DNA from 2 places in the Streptomyces sp. NBC_00663 genome. Region 1 is predicted to be linked to the other one. Evidence: predicted binding sites of a transcription regulator. Region 1 holds the regulator's gene; the other holds the start of a gene.
The links. The regulator HrcA, encoded in region 1, represses chaperone genes, less so after heat shock. The targets are predictions, from matches to a motif close to TTNGCACTCNGNNNNNCNGAGTGCNAA.

Region 2: the regulator HrcA is predicted to act here: its motif matches at 5,307-5,333, upstream of groES (co-chaperone GroES).

The regions. Positions count from the first base shown of each region.
Region 1 is NZ_CP109027.1:6,485,148-6,492,902, reverse strand. It holds gene OG866_RS29615 (hypothetical protein) at 1-322, opposite strand, end outside; gene OG866_RS29610 (hypothetical protein) at 475-897, shown strand; gene OG866_RS29605 (VOC family protein) at 839-1,231, opposite strand; gene OG866_RS29600 (16S rRNA (uracil(1498)-N(3))-methyltransferase) at 1,254-2,003, opposite strand; gene OG866_RS29595 (nitronate monooxygenase) at 2,000-3,088, opposite strand; gene dnaJ (molecular chaperone DnaJ) at 3,201-4,337, opposite strand; gene hrcA (heat-inducible transcriptional repressor HrcA) at 4,338-5,354, opposite strand; gene OG866_RS29580 (MBL fold metallo-hydrolase) at 5,518-6,249, shown strand; gene OG866_RS29575 (DUF3097 domain-containing protein) at 6,281-7,081, shown strand; gene hemW (radical SAM family heme chaperone HemW) at 7,142-7,755, opposite strand, start outside.
Region 2 is NZ_CP109027.1:3,849,312-3,857,066, forward strand. It holds gene OG866_RS17345 (ATP-grasp domain-containing protein) at 1-93, opposite strand, end outside; gene OG866_RS17350 (ATP-grasp domain-containing protein) at 86-1,324, opposite strand; gene OG866_RS17355 (hypothetical protein) at 1,425-2,120, opposite strand; gene OG866_RS17360 (ester cyclase) at 2,257-2,961, shown strand; gene groL (chaperonin GroEL) at 3,106-4,731, opposite strand; gene groES (co-chaperone GroES) at 4,854-5,162, opposite strand; gene OG866_RS17375 (polysaccharide deacetylase family protein) at 5,412-6,125, opposite strand; gene OG866_RS17380 (polysaccharide deacetylase family protein) at 6,122-7,033, opposite strand; gene OG866_RS17385 (THUMP-like domain-containing protein) at 7,124-7,755, shown strand, end outside.

The DNA.
Region 1 (7,755 bases):
CGACCCGGGTGATCTTCCCGTCGGCCTTGATGTCCTTGCCGTCGCTGGTCTCGCCGGTGCAGTGCACCTCGGCGACGGCGTTCTCGGTCGCGGTCGGGGTGGGGCGGTTGCCGTAGGACGCCTGGCAGGTGAGCCACTGCACCTTGGCGTGCTGCCGCTCCAGCTCCTTGGTGACGGTCTGGTCGGTGGTGTACGCCACGGACGCGGAGCTCAGCCCCGCGGGATCACAGGCGACGGCGCCACCGACGGTCACGACGGCGAGCGCGGCCACGGCGGCGACGCGTCGGCCCCGGTGCCGCCAAATCCTCCTCAATACCCCCATGGAGGGCAGCTTCCCACTGTCCCGCCCGACGCGGTAGGGCGCATACGGACACTCGTCCCACAATCGAGTGAAGCCCTCGCCTGACGCCCTCGTCTGAAGCCCTCACCGAAAACCCGGCGACCCGGCACCGCCCGTCCGCTTAACGTGACGCCATGCGCAAAGACCGCCGGCTCCGACGTCTCGTCATCGACGAGCAGACGACGTATCTGTGGAACTTCCGTCAGAAGAAGGGCGCCGACGGCGTCTGGCGGGACATCGTCACCCTGCACCGCGGTGGCCGGCGCACCCGGTTCGTGTTCCGGCCGGGCGGCGCGGGCTCGGGCCGGTACGTCTCCGAGGGCGACATCTGGTTCCAGGGCTGGGCGATGGACGGCCAGGGCGCGGGCATCAATCTCCGCGAGCCCGGTGTCGTACGTGCCCTGCTCGACGAGGCGACCCGGCGTGGTCTGCTGCCGCCCGGTGAGGGCGAGTTGGACGGCTGGGAGTTCTTCCACGCCGTCGCCGAGGCCGTCGATCTCAAGCGCGCAGCAGCAGCCACTCCTGGAGTTCCACCAGGTTCCCCTCCGGGTCCTTGAGGTGGGCGACCCGCATACGGTCCGTCATCGGGGCGGGCCCGTGCAGCAGTTCCGCGCCCCGGGCGGTGATCTGCTCGCAGTAGGAGTCCAGGGCGTCGACGCGCAGCACCACCAACGACCGGTGCCCGCTGGCCGCGTCGCCCAGTTCGCCAAGTATCCCGGCCATCATGGCCCGGTCCTGGAGGGCGATACCGGCCGCCCCTGTGCTGGGGCTGAACTTCTCGTACGGTCCCTCGGTCGCCCCCGACTGCGGCTTCAGACCGAGGACTTCGGCGTAGAAGCGGTAACAGGCGGCAAAGTCGGTGACGAGGAGCCGTACTTGGGCGAGTTCCACGGTGTTTCCCCCGGAGGATCGGTCAGGACCAGCGGCCGGTGCGGCCGAGGAGCAGGGCCGCGGCCGCCGTCCCGGCGGTCGACGTACGCAACACGGTAGGGCCCAGCACGTACGCCTTCGCACCGGCCTCCTCGAAGAGCGCCAACTCGTCCTTGGCGACGCCCCCTTCGGGACCGACGACGAGAACGATCTCACCCTCGCCGGGGAGTTCGGCGGTGGCGAGGGCCTGGCTGCCGCGTTCGAAGTCGGAGTGGAGTACGGCGGCGAAGTCGGCGCGGGCGAGCAGCGCGGCGACCTGCTTGGTCGTGGCCAGGTCCGCGACCTCGGGGAAGCGGACGCGGCGGGACTGCTTGCCGGCCTCGCGGGCGGTGCCCCGCCACTTGCCGAGTGCCTTGAGCCCTCGCTCGCCCTTCCACTGGGTGATGCAACGGGCCGCCTGCCAGGGCACGACGGCGTCGACGCCGACCTCGGTCATGGTCTCGACGGCGAGTTCACCGCGGTCACCCTTGGGAAGCGCCTGGACGACCGTGATGCGCGGCTGCGCCACCGGTTCCTCGCTGACGCCGTCCAGCTGGACGATCAGCCGGTCCTTGCCCTCGGTGCCGAGCACGACACAGTCGGCCCAGCGGCCGGCGCCGTCGGTGAGGATGACGTCCTCGCCGGGCTGGAGGCGCTTCACGGAGACGGCGTGCCGTCCCTCGGGTCCGTCGAGGACGTAGTGGCCGCCGCCACCGGCGTCGAAGTGCTCGACGACGAACACGGGAGCGGTCATCGCGGGTCACCTCCGGCGTTCCGGAAGCCGGACAACGCTGTCGTGGCGTCGGCGAGTTCGGCGGCCAGCACCTCGACGAGCTGCCCGGCGGGCAGCTCGCGGGCCATCCGGTGCCCCTGTCCCGCCCACAGGGCCATGCCCTGGGCGTCCTTGGCCTTGGCGGCGGCCTTGCGCAACGGCGAGGTGAGGTGATGGACCTCGGGGTAGGCGGCGGGGGCGTACGGGCCGTGCTCGCGCAGGAACCGGTTGACGAGCCCGCGGGCCGGCCGGCCGGAGAAGGCGCGGGTCAGTTCGGTCCGTACGAAGAGAGGGTTGGTCAGGGCCTGCTTGTGGAGGTCGGCGGCGCCGGACTCGGGGGTGGCGAGGAAGGCGGTGCCGAGCTGGGCGGCACTGGCGCCCGCGGCGAGGACGGCGGCGATCTGACTGCCGCGCATGATGCCGCCGGCGGCGACGACGGGGATCCCCACGGTTTCCCTGATCTGCCCGACGAGCGAGAGCAGCCCGAGCCCGGCGCCGTCGGTCTCGGGGACGTCCCGATGGGTGCCCTGGTGGCCGCCGGCCTCGACGCCCTGCGCGATCACCGCGTCGGCCCCGGCCCGCTGCACGGCGAGCGCCTCGTCCGGGGTGGTCGCGGTGACGAGGGTGACGGTCCCGGCCCTCCGCAGCGCCTCCAGCACCTCACCGCCCGGCACCCCGAAGTGGAAGGAGACGACGGGTACGGGGTTGTCGAGGAGTACGGCGAGCTTGGCGTCGTACCCGTCGTCCCGCCCGCTCTCGGGGTCGCCGAGCTCGGTCTCGTACCAGGCGGCTTCCCCGGCCAGCTGGTGCGAGTAGACGTCGACGGCGGCCGCATCCGCGTACTCGGGCTGCGGCAGGAACAGATTGACGCCGAAGGGCCGTCCGGTCAGCCCGCGCAGCTGCTTGATCTCCTGGTACATGCCGTCGGCCGTCTTGTACCCGGCGGCAAGGAACCCGAGCCCCCCGGCGTCGGACACGGCCGCGGCCAACCGCGGCACGGAGACCCCGCCCGCCATGGGGGCCTGCACGATCGGATAGGGGAAGAGATCGGTCAGCGCGGAGGACATGCCCGCATGTTGTCACGTCCCCCGAACAAGTCCGAATCCAGCCTTCCGCCCGGCATAGTCCATTGGCACGAGGAGGCGCCGGCCACCTTGCGGCGCCGGCGCCCGACCCGTGTCACCGCCCGTTGAACGCGTCCTTCAGCCGGGAGAACAGTCCTTGCTGGCCCGGCTGGAACTGTCCTGTCGGCCGTTCCTCGCCGCGCAGCTTCGCCAGTTCGCGCAGCAGACGCTCCTGCTCCGGGTCCAGCTTGTTCGGGGTCTGTACCTCGACGTGCACGATGAGATCGCCCCGGCCGCCGCCCCGCAGATGCGTGACACCGCGTCCGTGCAGCGGGATCGACTGCCCGGACTGCGTGCCCGGCCGGATGTCGACCTCCTCCAGCCCGTCCAGCGTCTCCAGCGGCACCTTCGTACCGAGCGCCGCCGCCGTCATCGGAATCGTCACCGTGCAGTGCAGATCGTCACCGCGCCGCTGGAACATCGCGTGCGGCAGCTCGTGGATCTCGACGTACAGGTCACCGGCGGGACCGCCACCGGGCCCGACCTCGCCCTCACCCGCGAGCTGGATCCGCGTGCCGTTGTCCACACCGGCCGGGATCTTCACGGTCAGTGTGCGACGGGAGCGGATCCGGCCGTCACCGGCGCACTCGGGACACGGCGTCGGGACGACCGTGCCGAAGCCCTGGCACTGCGGGCAGGGACGCGAGGTCATGACCTGGCCCAGGAAGGACCGGGTGACCTGCGACACCTCACCGCGCCCGCGGCACATGTCACACGTCTGGGCCGAGGTTCCCGGCGCCGCGCCCTCACCGTTGCAGGTGTTGCAGACGATCGCCGTGTCGACCTGGATGTCCTTCGTGGTGCCGAAGGCCGCCTCGTCGAGCTCGATCTCCAGCCGGATCATCGCGTCCTGGCCGCGCCGGGTGCGCGAGCGCGGACCGCGCTGGGACGCCGTACCGAAGAACGCGTCCATGATGTCCGAGAAGTTCCCGAAGCCACCCGCGCCGAAGCCGCCGGCGCCCGCGCCGCCCGCCTGGGACAGCGGGTCGCCGCCGAGGTCGTAGACCTGCTTCTTCTGCGGGTCCGACAGCACCTCGTAAGCGGCGTTGATCTCCTTGAACCGCTCCTGGGTCTTCGGATCGGGGTTGACGTCCGGGTGCAGCTCGCGTGCGAGCCGACGGAACGCCTTCTTGATCTCATCCTGCGACGCGTCGCGGCGCACGCCGAGAACGGCGTAGTAGTCCGTGGCCACTTACGACTCCGCCAGGATCTGTCCGACGTACCGTGCCACTGCGCGTACCGCTCCCATCGTTCCCGGGTAATCCATGCGGGTCGGTCCGACCACGCCGAGCTTGGCTACTGCCTCGCCGCCCGAACCGTAGCCGACCGACACCACCGAAGTTGAGTTGAGTCCCTCATAGGCGTTCTCGTGACCGATGCGTACGGTCATGCCCGAATCCCCGGCCTCGCCAAGCAACTTGAGGAGCACGACCTGCTCCTCCAGTGCTTCCAGGACCGGCCGGATGGTGAGGGGGAAGTCATGTCCGAAGCGGGTGAGATTGGCGGTTCCGCCGATCATCAACCGTTCCTCGTTCTCCTCGACCAGTGTCTCCAGCAGCGTGGAGAGCACCGTCGCGACCGTACCCCGATCCTCGACGTCGAAGCCCTCGGGCAGGTCCTCGACCAGTCGCGGCACATCGGCGAACCGACGCCCCGCGACCCGGCTGTTGAGGCGCGCCCGCAGATCGGCCAGCGAGGCCTCCCCGAAGGGGGCCGGGCAGTCGATCATGCGCTGCTCGACCCGGCCCGTGTCGGTGATCAGGACGAGCATCACGCGCGCCGGGGCGAGCGAGAGCAGTTCCACATGCCGCACGGTGGACCGGGTCAGCGACGGATACTGCACCACCGCCACCTGCCGGGTGAGCTGCGCGAGCAGCCGCACGGTCCGGGCCACCACGTCATCGAGGTCGACGGCGCCGTCGAGGAAGTTCTGGATCGCGCGCCGCTCGGGCGCGGTCATGGGCTTGACGCCCGCGAGCTTGTCCACGAACAGGCGGTAGCCCTTGTCGGTGGGGATGCGCCCGGCGCTGGTGTGCGGCTGGGCGATGTACCCCTCGTCCTCCAGGGCGGCCATGTCGTTGCGCACGGTCGCCGGGGAGACGCCAAGGCTGTGGCGCTCGGTGAGGGCCTTGGAGCCGACGGGCTCCTCCGTCCCCACATAGTCCTGGACGATGGCGCGCAGCACCTGAAGCCTGCGTTCACTCAGCATCGCGCACACCTCCAGAAGTCGGTCCCCAGGCCCCTGCCTGGCACTCTGTCCGCCCGAGTGCCAGCGTTCCCCGCGGCCCAGTGTACGGCGGTGGGGTGCCACCCGGGCAAGGTCGGTCGGGGTGTGACAGCTCGTGAACCGCTCGTACGGCTAGCGTCGCGGTATGACGGTGACTTGGGAAGAGCTGGGGTGGCAGCGGGTGGCGGCCGGGGTGGGCCGGTGCCGGCTCCCGGTCTGGGACTGCACGGCAGGGCTGGTCGTCGGGGCGGACACGGCCCTGTTGATCGATGCCGGGTCGAGCCTCGCGGAGGGGGCCCGGCTGCGGGCGCAGGCGGAGTCGCTCGCCGGGCACCGTGTGACCCATCTCGCGCTGACCCACCCCCACTTCGACCATGTCTTCGGTGCGGCGGCGTTCGCGGGTGCGGAGGTGTTCGGGCCGGTCGGCATGGACACGCTGCTCGACCAGCAGCAGGCTCGCGAGGAGCTGCGCGCGGACGCGATCGGCAACGGCCTGGAGGCGGGGGCGGCCGAGGAGGCGGTCGACGCCCTCGCCCGGCCCCGCCATCTGGTCTCCGGCGAGTGGACCCTCGACCTCGGCGGCGGCCGGCAGGTCCTGCTGGCCAACGTCGGCCCCGGGCACACGGCCCACGACCTCGCGGTGCTGGTGCCGGGCTCGCCCGAGGTGGTGTTCTGCGGTGACCTGGTCGAGGAGTCCGGCGAAGCGCAGGCGGGCCCGGACGCCGTACCGTCGCATTGGCCCGCGGCCCTGGACCGGCTCCTGGACCTGGGCGGCGAGGACGCGCTGTACGTGCCCGGTCACGGAGCGGTGGTGGACGCCGCGTTCGTGCGGGCGCAGCGGGACGCCCTGGCCCGGCGTTTCGGCGTGTCGCCCTGACCGCACCCCGGCTTCTCCTATCGTCATCCGAATGCGCCAGTACTCCGCCGATCTGACCCCGCCGTGGAAGAAGCCGAAGCCCGTCCCGGAGGTCCCGGCCGAGCCCGGCCTGGTGGTCGAGGAGCCCGGCACCGGCTTCTGCGGCGCGGTGATCCGCTGCGAGGCGGGCACGGTGACCCTGGAGGACCGCTTCGGCAAGCTCCGGGTCTTCCCGCTGGAGCCTCGGGGTTTCCTGCTGGAGGGCCGGGTGGTGACGCTCGTACGGCCTTCAAGCGCGCCTGTACGTCCCTCCCGCACCGCCTCCGGTTCGGTCGCCGTCCCCGGCGCCCGCGCACGCGTGGCCCGCGCCGGACGCATCTACGTCGAGGGCCGGCACGACGCCGAGCTGGTCGAGAAGGTCTGGGGCGACGACCTGCGCATCGAGGGCGTGGTCGTGGAGTACCTGGAGGGCGTGGACGACCTGCCGAGGATCGTGGAGGAGTTCGCCCCGGGTCCGGACGCCCGCCTCGGCGTCCTGGTGGACCACCTGGTGCCGGGCAGCAAGGAGTCCCGTATCGCGGCATCGGTCACCAGCGAACACGCCCTGGTCGTCGGCCACCCCTACATCGACATCTGGGAGGCGGTGAAGCCGTCGTCCCTGGGCATCGAGGCGTGGCCCAGAGTCCCCCACGGCCAGGACTGGAAAACGGGCGTGTGCAGGGCACTGGGCTGGCCGTCCGAGAACACGGGCGCGGTATGGCAGGCAATCCTGAAGCGCGTGACCTCTTACAGGGACCTGGAGCCAGAGCTCCTGGGCCGAGTAGAGGAACTGATCGATTTCGTCACAGCTTGACTGAACCCACCTAAAGGGGCGCGGGGAACTGCGCGACCAGCCACGACGAAACCTGCACCTTCAGTCCACCAGGTCCCGCACCACCGCATCCGCCAGCAGCCGCCCCCGAAGCGTCAGCACCGCGCGCCCCTCGTCGTACGACTCCTGCCGAAGAAGCCCGTCCGACAGCGCCCGGCGAGCAGCACGCCGGCCCTCCTCACGGAGCAGGTCAAGCGGTACACCCTCCCTCAAGCGCAGCTCCAGCAGAATCCGCTCGACCCTGCGGTCCTCCTCCGACAGCACCTCGCGCCCCGCCCCCGGCGACTTCCCCGCCGCCAGCGCCGCCGCGTACGCGCCGGGATGCTTCACGTTCCACCAGCGCACCCCGCCCACGTGCGAGTGCGCTCCCGGCCCCGCGCCCCACCAGTCGGCGCCGCGCCAGTACAACTCGTTGTGCAGACAGCGCCCCGCCTCGGAGGTCGCCCAGTTCGACACCTCGTACCAGTCGAAGCCGGCCGCCGCGAACGCGTCCTCCGCGATCAGATACCGGTCCGCGTGCACGTCGTCGTCGGTCATCGGCACCTCGCCCCGGCGGATCCGCCGGGCCAGCTGCGTGCCCTCCTCCACGATCAGCGCGTACGCCGAGACGTGGTCGGGTCCGGCGCCGATCGCCGCGTCCAGGGACGCCCTCCAGT
Region 2 (7,755 bases), 2.6 Mb from region 1:
GCCGGGCTCGACGAAGCGGTGGTACTCGCCGAACTCGTCGTCGTACCGGTTGAGGACCAGGTACGTGGGGAGCGCCCCGGCGGTGCTACTCAACGCGCACCTCCCGGCCGAGCGCCTCGATGCGCTCCAGGGCCGCCGTGTGCGACTCGGCCGCGAAGACCACATGGCCGAGCAGCGCCCGGAAGTCCTCGGCGGGCGGGATCTCCTCGCCCTCCCGGTAGTAGACGGAGACCTCCAGGACGTCGTCGGCGGCCCGCAACTCCTCGGCGCCGGCGACCCGGTGGAAGACCTCCAGCCCCTCCGCGGTGAAGCAGTGGATGGCGGCGGTCTTGGCGCGCGGGGCCGTGAAGGCGCCCAGCTCGGCGGGGTCCTGGCCGGTGTAGTGGGCCAGCATGATCCGGGTCAGCGAGGTGCCGGTGGCCAGCTCCACCAGGTGCGGGATGCGGTGTCCGGCGAGCCGGGCGCCGATCTCGATCAGCACCGGGTCGCCCTCGGGCAGCCGCAGTTCGCAGTGGAAGATGCCCAGCGGGAGGTTGAGCGCCCGGCACAGGTCGACGACGTACGACTCGATCCTGGCCCTGGTCTCCGGGTCGGTCTCGTGCTGGACGACCATGCCGATCTCGACGAAGTGCGGCTCGGGGCCGAGCAGTTTCGTGGTGAGGGCGGAGATGACCACCTCGCCGTCGGCGACATAGCCCTCGACGCTGATCTCGGGACCGGCGACGTACTCCTCAAGGAGCACCCGTCCGTCCAGGCCGCGGCCCGCGTCGGTACGGGTGTCGGAGACCAGCCAGTCGTAGGCGCGGCGCAGGCCGTCCTCGTCGTCGACCCGGCTGACGTGCACGCTGCCGGCCGAGGCCGCGGGCTTGAGGACGGCGGGGTAGCCCACGTGCGCCGCGGCGGCGAGCAGTTCGTCGGGGCCGGACGCCTGCGCGTAGCGCGGCACGCGCAGACCGGCGGCCTCGGCACGGGCGCGCATGACGGACTTGTCGCGCAGCGCCGCCACCGTCTCCACCGGCAGACCGGGCAGACCGAGCCGGTGCGCGAGGCGGGCGACACTGTCCACGTAGAACTCGAAGCCGGGCAGGATGCCGGTCAGCGGACGCCGCCCGTGGGCCTCGGTCACCGCCTCGGTGAGCGCCGCCTCGTCGTTGGTGTCGACGACGAGCAGCTCGTCGACGTACTGGAGCAGGGTCTCCGGGATCGTGCGGTCACCGCTGTGGTGGGAGGCCACCACGACCTCGAAACCCTGTTCGTGGGCGGCGAGGATCAGACCGTTCGCCGAGGACATCGGCTCGACGACCAGAATTCTTGTTGCAGACATGGGAATTCGTTTTCTCCGCTCTGGCCGACGGACGGCCCGGTCATGATTCCGGAATTACGGATCAGGGTTTTCCGGACCGTCCGCCAACTGTTCTTTCGAATCAGGCGGAGGCCAGTTCCCGGGCGCCGACGGTGGAGTCGTAGAGCTCCTGGAAGTAGTCACCGATCAGCTCGATGTACGTGGCGAGATCGGCGTACGCCTGCTCCGCGGAGCCGAATCCCTCGACCGCCTGGGAAACGGTGCGGAACATCAGCTCGTCATGGTCGTGCGACTCGTCGAAGTCCAGGTGCGTCTGGGTGCCCTGGGTGAATTCGGTGCCGAACTCCTCGGCCGCCTTGCTGGTGATGATCTGGTTGTAGCGGTCCGAGTACCACTCGACGAACCAGTCCCAGACCGTCGTCGGCGCCGGACCGCGCTTGTCGGCCTCCAGGCGCAGATAGCCCATGAGCTGCTTGGTCGACGGGAAGACGTCGGTGGCCTCCAGCTGCTCGCTGGTGAAGCCGAACTTGTTGAGGTCACGGGTGAACATGCCCTCGTGCCCGAACTCCTCGGCCAGGTACTGGGCGAGCTTGGCGGCGAGGCTGTCGTCCTTCGAGCCGACCTTGAAGAGGGCGTAGGTGTCGACCTCGTTGTTCAGCCGAATACGCAGAACCGTCTCGGTGATGTGACGAATGTAGTAGTCCCGGTCGGTCCATTCGCCCGCGTGCAGTTCGCGCAACTTGGTGACGCGCTGGAACTGCTTCTCCATCAATTCCTCGGCCAGGCTCTCGAGTCGGGACCGATCAAGCTTCGTCATTACGGATTCCTCCTCCTTGGATCAGTCATGAGTCTGGCTTGAGCACGAGTGGAGCCACAGGGCCAATATGCAGATCGTGGCCCCATGGGAGGAGAATGGTCCTGTACTACCGGACCCAGGGGGCCGGAGGCGTGCCATGACCTTCGTACAGCTCATCGACTGCAAGACCAGCCGGTTCGACGAGATGAACCGGCTGATGGACCGGTGGGTCGAACAGACCAACGGGAGACGGACCGCGACGCACGACCTCGTCGGCAAGGACCGCTCCGACGCGTCGCACTTCCTTCAGATCGTGGAGTTCCCGTCGTACGAGGAGGCGATGCGGAACTCGAACCTGCCCGAGACGGACAGGATCTTCCAGGAGATGGTGGCTCTCTGCGACGAGATGCCGACGTTCACGGACCTCGAGGTCGTACGGGACGAGCAGCTGTACGCCGCCACGTCCCGCCGCTTCTTCGAGGCGCTGGCCGGGAAGGAGGCGCCGTCGTTCGAGGGGCTGCTGGCCGAGGAGTACCACGATCATGATCCGGCCAATGCGCAGGACACGGTCGGGCTGGAGGCCATGCGGGACGAGGTCGAGATGTGGAAGACCGGCTTCGACTTCGACTTCACCATCGACGATCAGCTGGCCCAGGGTGACCGGGTGTGCACGCGCTGGACCTGGCACGGCACGCACACCGGTGACTTCATGGGGGTCCCGGCGACGGGGAAGCGGGTGTCCATGACCGGCACCACCATCCACCGGTGCACCGCGGACGGCATGATCGCCGAGGCCTGGTGGCAGTACGACCGGCTGGGCCTGATGGGGCAGCTGGGCGCGCTGGACGACCTGGAGCAGTGAGTCCGGACACGGGGAAGCCGGGCACGGGGAAGCCGGGCACGGGGAAGCCGGGCACGGGGAAGCCGGGCACGGGGAAGCCCCCGGTCCGCTGCGGCGGGCCGGGGGCTTCCTTCAGGCTCGTGGAGCCTCAGTGCTCGTGGAGCCTTAGTGGGAGTGGCCGTGGCTGTGACCACCGGCGGCCGGCTCCTCCTCTTCCTTCTTCTCGACGACCAGGGTCTCGGTCGTCAGGAGGAGGGAGGCGATGGAGGCGGCGTTCTCCAGGGCGGAGCGGGTGACCTTGACCGGGTCGATGACGCCGGCCTTGACCAGGTCGCCGTACTCACCGGTGGCGGCGTTGAAGCCCTGGCCCTTGTCGAGCTCGGCGACCTTGGAGGTGATGACGTAGCCCTCCAGGCCGGCGTTCTCGGCGATCCAGCGCAGCGGCTCGACGACGGCCTTGCGGACGACGGCGACACCGGTGGCCTCGTCGCCGGTCTTGCCCAGGCCGCCCTCCAGCACCTTCGCGGCGTGGACGAGCGCGGAGCCACCACCGGAGACGATGCCCTCCTCGACCGCGGCGCGGGTCGCGGAGATGGCGTCCTCCAGACGGTGCTTCTTCTCCTTCAGCTCCACCTCGGTGGCGGCGCCGACCTTGATCACGCACACGCCGCCGGCCAGCTTCGCGAGGCGCTCCTGGAGCTTCTCGCGGTCCCAGTCGGAGTCCGTGTTCTCGATCTCGGCCTTGATCTGGGCGACGCGGCCCGTGACGTCGGCGGAGTCGCCGGCGCCGTCGACGACCGTGGTGTCGTCCTTGGTGATCGTGACGCGGCGGGCGGAGCCCAGCACGTCCAGACCGGCCTGGTCGAGCTTGAGGCCGACCTCCTCGGAGATGACCGTGGCGCCGGTGAGGACCGCGAGGTCCTGAAGCATCGCCTTGCGGCGGTCACCGAAGCCGGGGGCCTTCACGGCGACGGCGTTGAACGTGCCGCGGATCTTGTTGACGACCAGGGTCGACAGGGCCTCGCCCTCGACGTCCTCGGCGATGATCAGCAGCGGCTTGGAGGCGCCGGCCTGGATGACCTTCTCCAGGAGCGGCAGCAGGTCCTGGATGGAGGAGATCTTGCCCTGGTTGATCAGGATGTACGGGTCGTCGAGGACGGCCTCCATACGCTCCTGGTCGGACACCATGTACGGGGACAGGTAGCCCTTGTCGAAGGCCATGCCCTCGGTGAAGTCCAGCTCGAGACCGAAGGTGTTGGACTCCTCGACGGTGATGACACCGTCCTTGCCGACCTTGTCCATCGCCTCGGCGATGAGCTCGCCGACCTGCGAGTCCTGGGCGGACAGCGCGGCGACGGCGGCGATGTCGGCCTTGTCCTCGATCGGACGGGCAGTGGCGAGGAGGTCCTCGGAGACGGCGGCGACGGCCGCGTCGATGCCCTTCTTCAGGGCGGCCGGGGAGGCACCCGCGGCGACGTTCTTCAGGCCCTCGCGGACCAGCGCCTGGGCGAGCACGGTGGCGGTGGTCGTACCGTCACCCGCGATGTCGTTGGTCTTGGTCGCCACCTCCTTCACCAGCTGCGCGCCGAGGTTCTCGTACGGGTCCTCGATCTCTACCTCACGGGCGATCGTGACACCGTCGTTGGTGATGGTGGGGGCGCCGAACTTCTTGTCGATGACGACGTTGCGGCCCTTGGGGCCGATCGTCACCTTGACCGTGTCGGCAAGCTTGTTGACGCCGCGCTCGAGGGCGCGACGGGCGTCCTCGTCGAACTTCAGGATCTTCGCCATGGGAGCGGTTCAGCCCTCTCGAAAAACGTGGGTGAAAAAGCGAACTGCGCCCCTGACGCCCGGCTTCATAAGGTCGCGGGGGCCCGGGGCGCAGCTCAAAAAGCGGAAATGCTGGAGATGACTTACTTCTCGATGACCGCGAGCACGTCGCGGGACGAGAGGACGAGGTACTCCTCGCCGTTGTACTTCACCTCGGTGCCGCCGTACTTGCTGTACAGCACGATGTCGCCGACCTTCACGTCGAGCGGCAGGCGCTCGCCGTTCTCGAAGCGACCCGGACCGACGGCGAGGATGACGCCCTCCTGGGGCTTCTCCTTCGCGGTGTCCGGAATGACCAGGCCAGAGGCCGTGGTCTGCTCGGCGTCGAGCGGCTGGACCACAATGCGGTCCTCGAGCGGCTTGATGGCAACCTTGGAGCTGGCGGTCGTCACGATCCGACCTCCCCCTTCGGAGATCTCACGGGGTTAACTGTCTGAGGTGGCGACCAGGTCGATCCGTCGTCGCGGGTGCCGGACCTGCCCGTCGCTATTGGCACTCTCCAGGGGGGAGTGCCAGACCCGAGACTATGACCGCGATTAGCACTCGGTCAAGCGGACTGCTAATCGCGTCCCCACATCGGACCGCTCACAGCCCCTCACAGCCGCCCCCACCGCACCCACCGCACACACCGCACACACCGCTCAGAGGTAGTCCTCCAGCCGCCCCACCCTCAGCCCCGCCCCCTGGATCTCCCGCAGCAGCCGTGTCGTCCGTTCCGCGAGGGTCAGGCCGGTGGTCTCCGTCGACGGGAGGGAGACGATGTCGCCGGGGAGCAGCCGGTGCCCGCCGGTCGCGTACGTGAGGTGCTCGCCGTCCATCGACGCCCGCCACAGCACGACCGCCCCGACGCCGCAGTCCGTGGCCGCGCGCAGGGTCGTGGAGTCGTACGTCCCGTAGGGCGGGCGGAAGAGGCGGGGGCGGATGCCGAAGCGGGCGCCGAGTTTGTCCTGCTGGCCGCAGATCTCGGCGCGCTGCCCGGCGTACGGCAGGCCGCGCAGGGCGGTGTGGTCGAGGGTGTGGTTCTGGATCGACGCGCCGACCGACTGGAGGCGCGCGAAGTGTCCGTAGCCCGGGCCGACCACGCTGTCCGTGAGGAACATGCTGACGGGCAGCCGCCGTTGACGGACCAGCTCGACGAAGCGCGGGTCTTGCTCGACACCGTCGTCGTACGTCAGGAAGACGACCTTGTCGGAGGTGGCGACCCGGCTGACGACAGGGACGGCCGCGGGCCCGGACCGCACCCCCTTCGCCCCGTATGTCACCGCTTTCTTGCCCAGCCGTTCGATGGGGTCGACGGACTGGGCGCAGCCGGTCAGGAGCAGCGCCAGCGCCACAGCGGCCGTCAAGGCCCTCACAGGTAGTCCTCCAGCCGCGCCACCGCGTACCCCTCGGCCGTGATCTTGTCGAGGAAGCGTCGGATCATGTCCGGCATCGTGCCCTTCCACTCCTGTCGGCCGCGGAAGTGACTCAGCACGATGTCGCCCGGGTGGATCTTCCGGTCCCACTCGCGGTACTCCCAGTGGTCGACGAAGACCTCCTCGTTCCAGATCGGCGCGTACTTCACCCCGCACGCCTTCGCGGCGACCAGGGTGTCCTGGTTGTAGTTGCCGAAGGGCGGCCGGAAGAGCAGGGGCCGTCTGCCGTAGTGCTTCTCGATGACGTCCTGCATGCCGCAGATCTCGCGCTTCTGGCGGCCGTAGGACAGCCCCGGCAGATAGGGGTGGTGGAGGGTGTGGTTGTTGAGCACGACCCCCCGGTCCTGCATGCGCTTGAAGTACCCGTAGTCCTCCTTGATCAGGAAGTTGCTGAGGAAGGCGGTGTACGGGATCTTCAGCTCGCTCATCATCCGCAGGAACGCCGGGTCCTTGTCGGCACCGTCGTCGATGGTGAGGAAGACGATCTTCTCTTCGGTGGGGATCGTGGTGAAGACGGGCGGCAGGCCCCGCTCCTCGTGGCCGTCGACCTCGAAGCCCTTGCGGGTGGTGATCCGCGGCTTCTCGGCGGGCGGGGCGGGCGGCTTCAGCGGAGCCCGGGCCAGCCCCCAGCGCTTCGCGATCCTCGCCTGCGCGCGGAGCCTGGTGGCGTACGTGTCGAGGGCGCGGGCCTGGGGTGCCTTCAGGGGCTGCTGGCCGGGGGCCGGGCGGACCTTGGCGCTCTCGCCCTGCGCACAGCCGGAGGCGACGGCGGCGAGGGCCAGGACGGCGAGTGTGCCCCGCAGATTCCATCTGGCCCGACTTTTGTCATTTTGTACTACAGATCCCATGGCGCCGGATCTTCGCAGGCCAGGGCCCCACCCCCGCCCCGACACCACTACCTGCGGCAGACCATCCACCGACTGGCTCACAATGAGGCGGTGAACGACCTCGCCCCCCTCCTCACCCCCGCCGGCCGCGCCCTCCTCGACGAGGTGCGCGGCACCGCCCCCGCCGACGAACTCGCCGTCGCCACCCGGCTGCGCCGCGAACACCCCGCGGACCTGGTCTCGGCGGCGCTCGGCCAGGCGCGGCTGCGGCAGCGGGCGGTGGCGAAGTTCGGGGACGAGGACGCGGCGCGGATGTTCTTCACCCCGAACGGCGTGGAGCAGTCGACGCGGGCGAGCGTGGCGACGTACCGCGCGCGGCGGCTCAAGGAGTTGGGGGTCACCTCCGTCGCCGACCTGTGCTCAGGCATCGGCGGCGACGCGATCGCCCTGGCGCGGGCCGGGATCAGGGTGCTCGCCGTGGACCGGGATCCACTGACGGCGGCGGCAGCGCGGGCGAACGCGGAGGCGCTGGGCCTGTCCGGCCTCATCGAGGTCAGAGAGGCTGATGTCACGGAGGTCGACACCGCCGGTTACGACGCCGTGTTCGTGGACCCCGCCCGGCGCTCCGCCAAGCGCGGCCGGATCTTCGACCCGGAGGCCTACTCCCCGCCCCTGTCCTGGGCGATCGAAACGGCCCTCAAGGCCCCGCACGCCGCCCTGAAGATCGCCCCCGGTATCCCGCA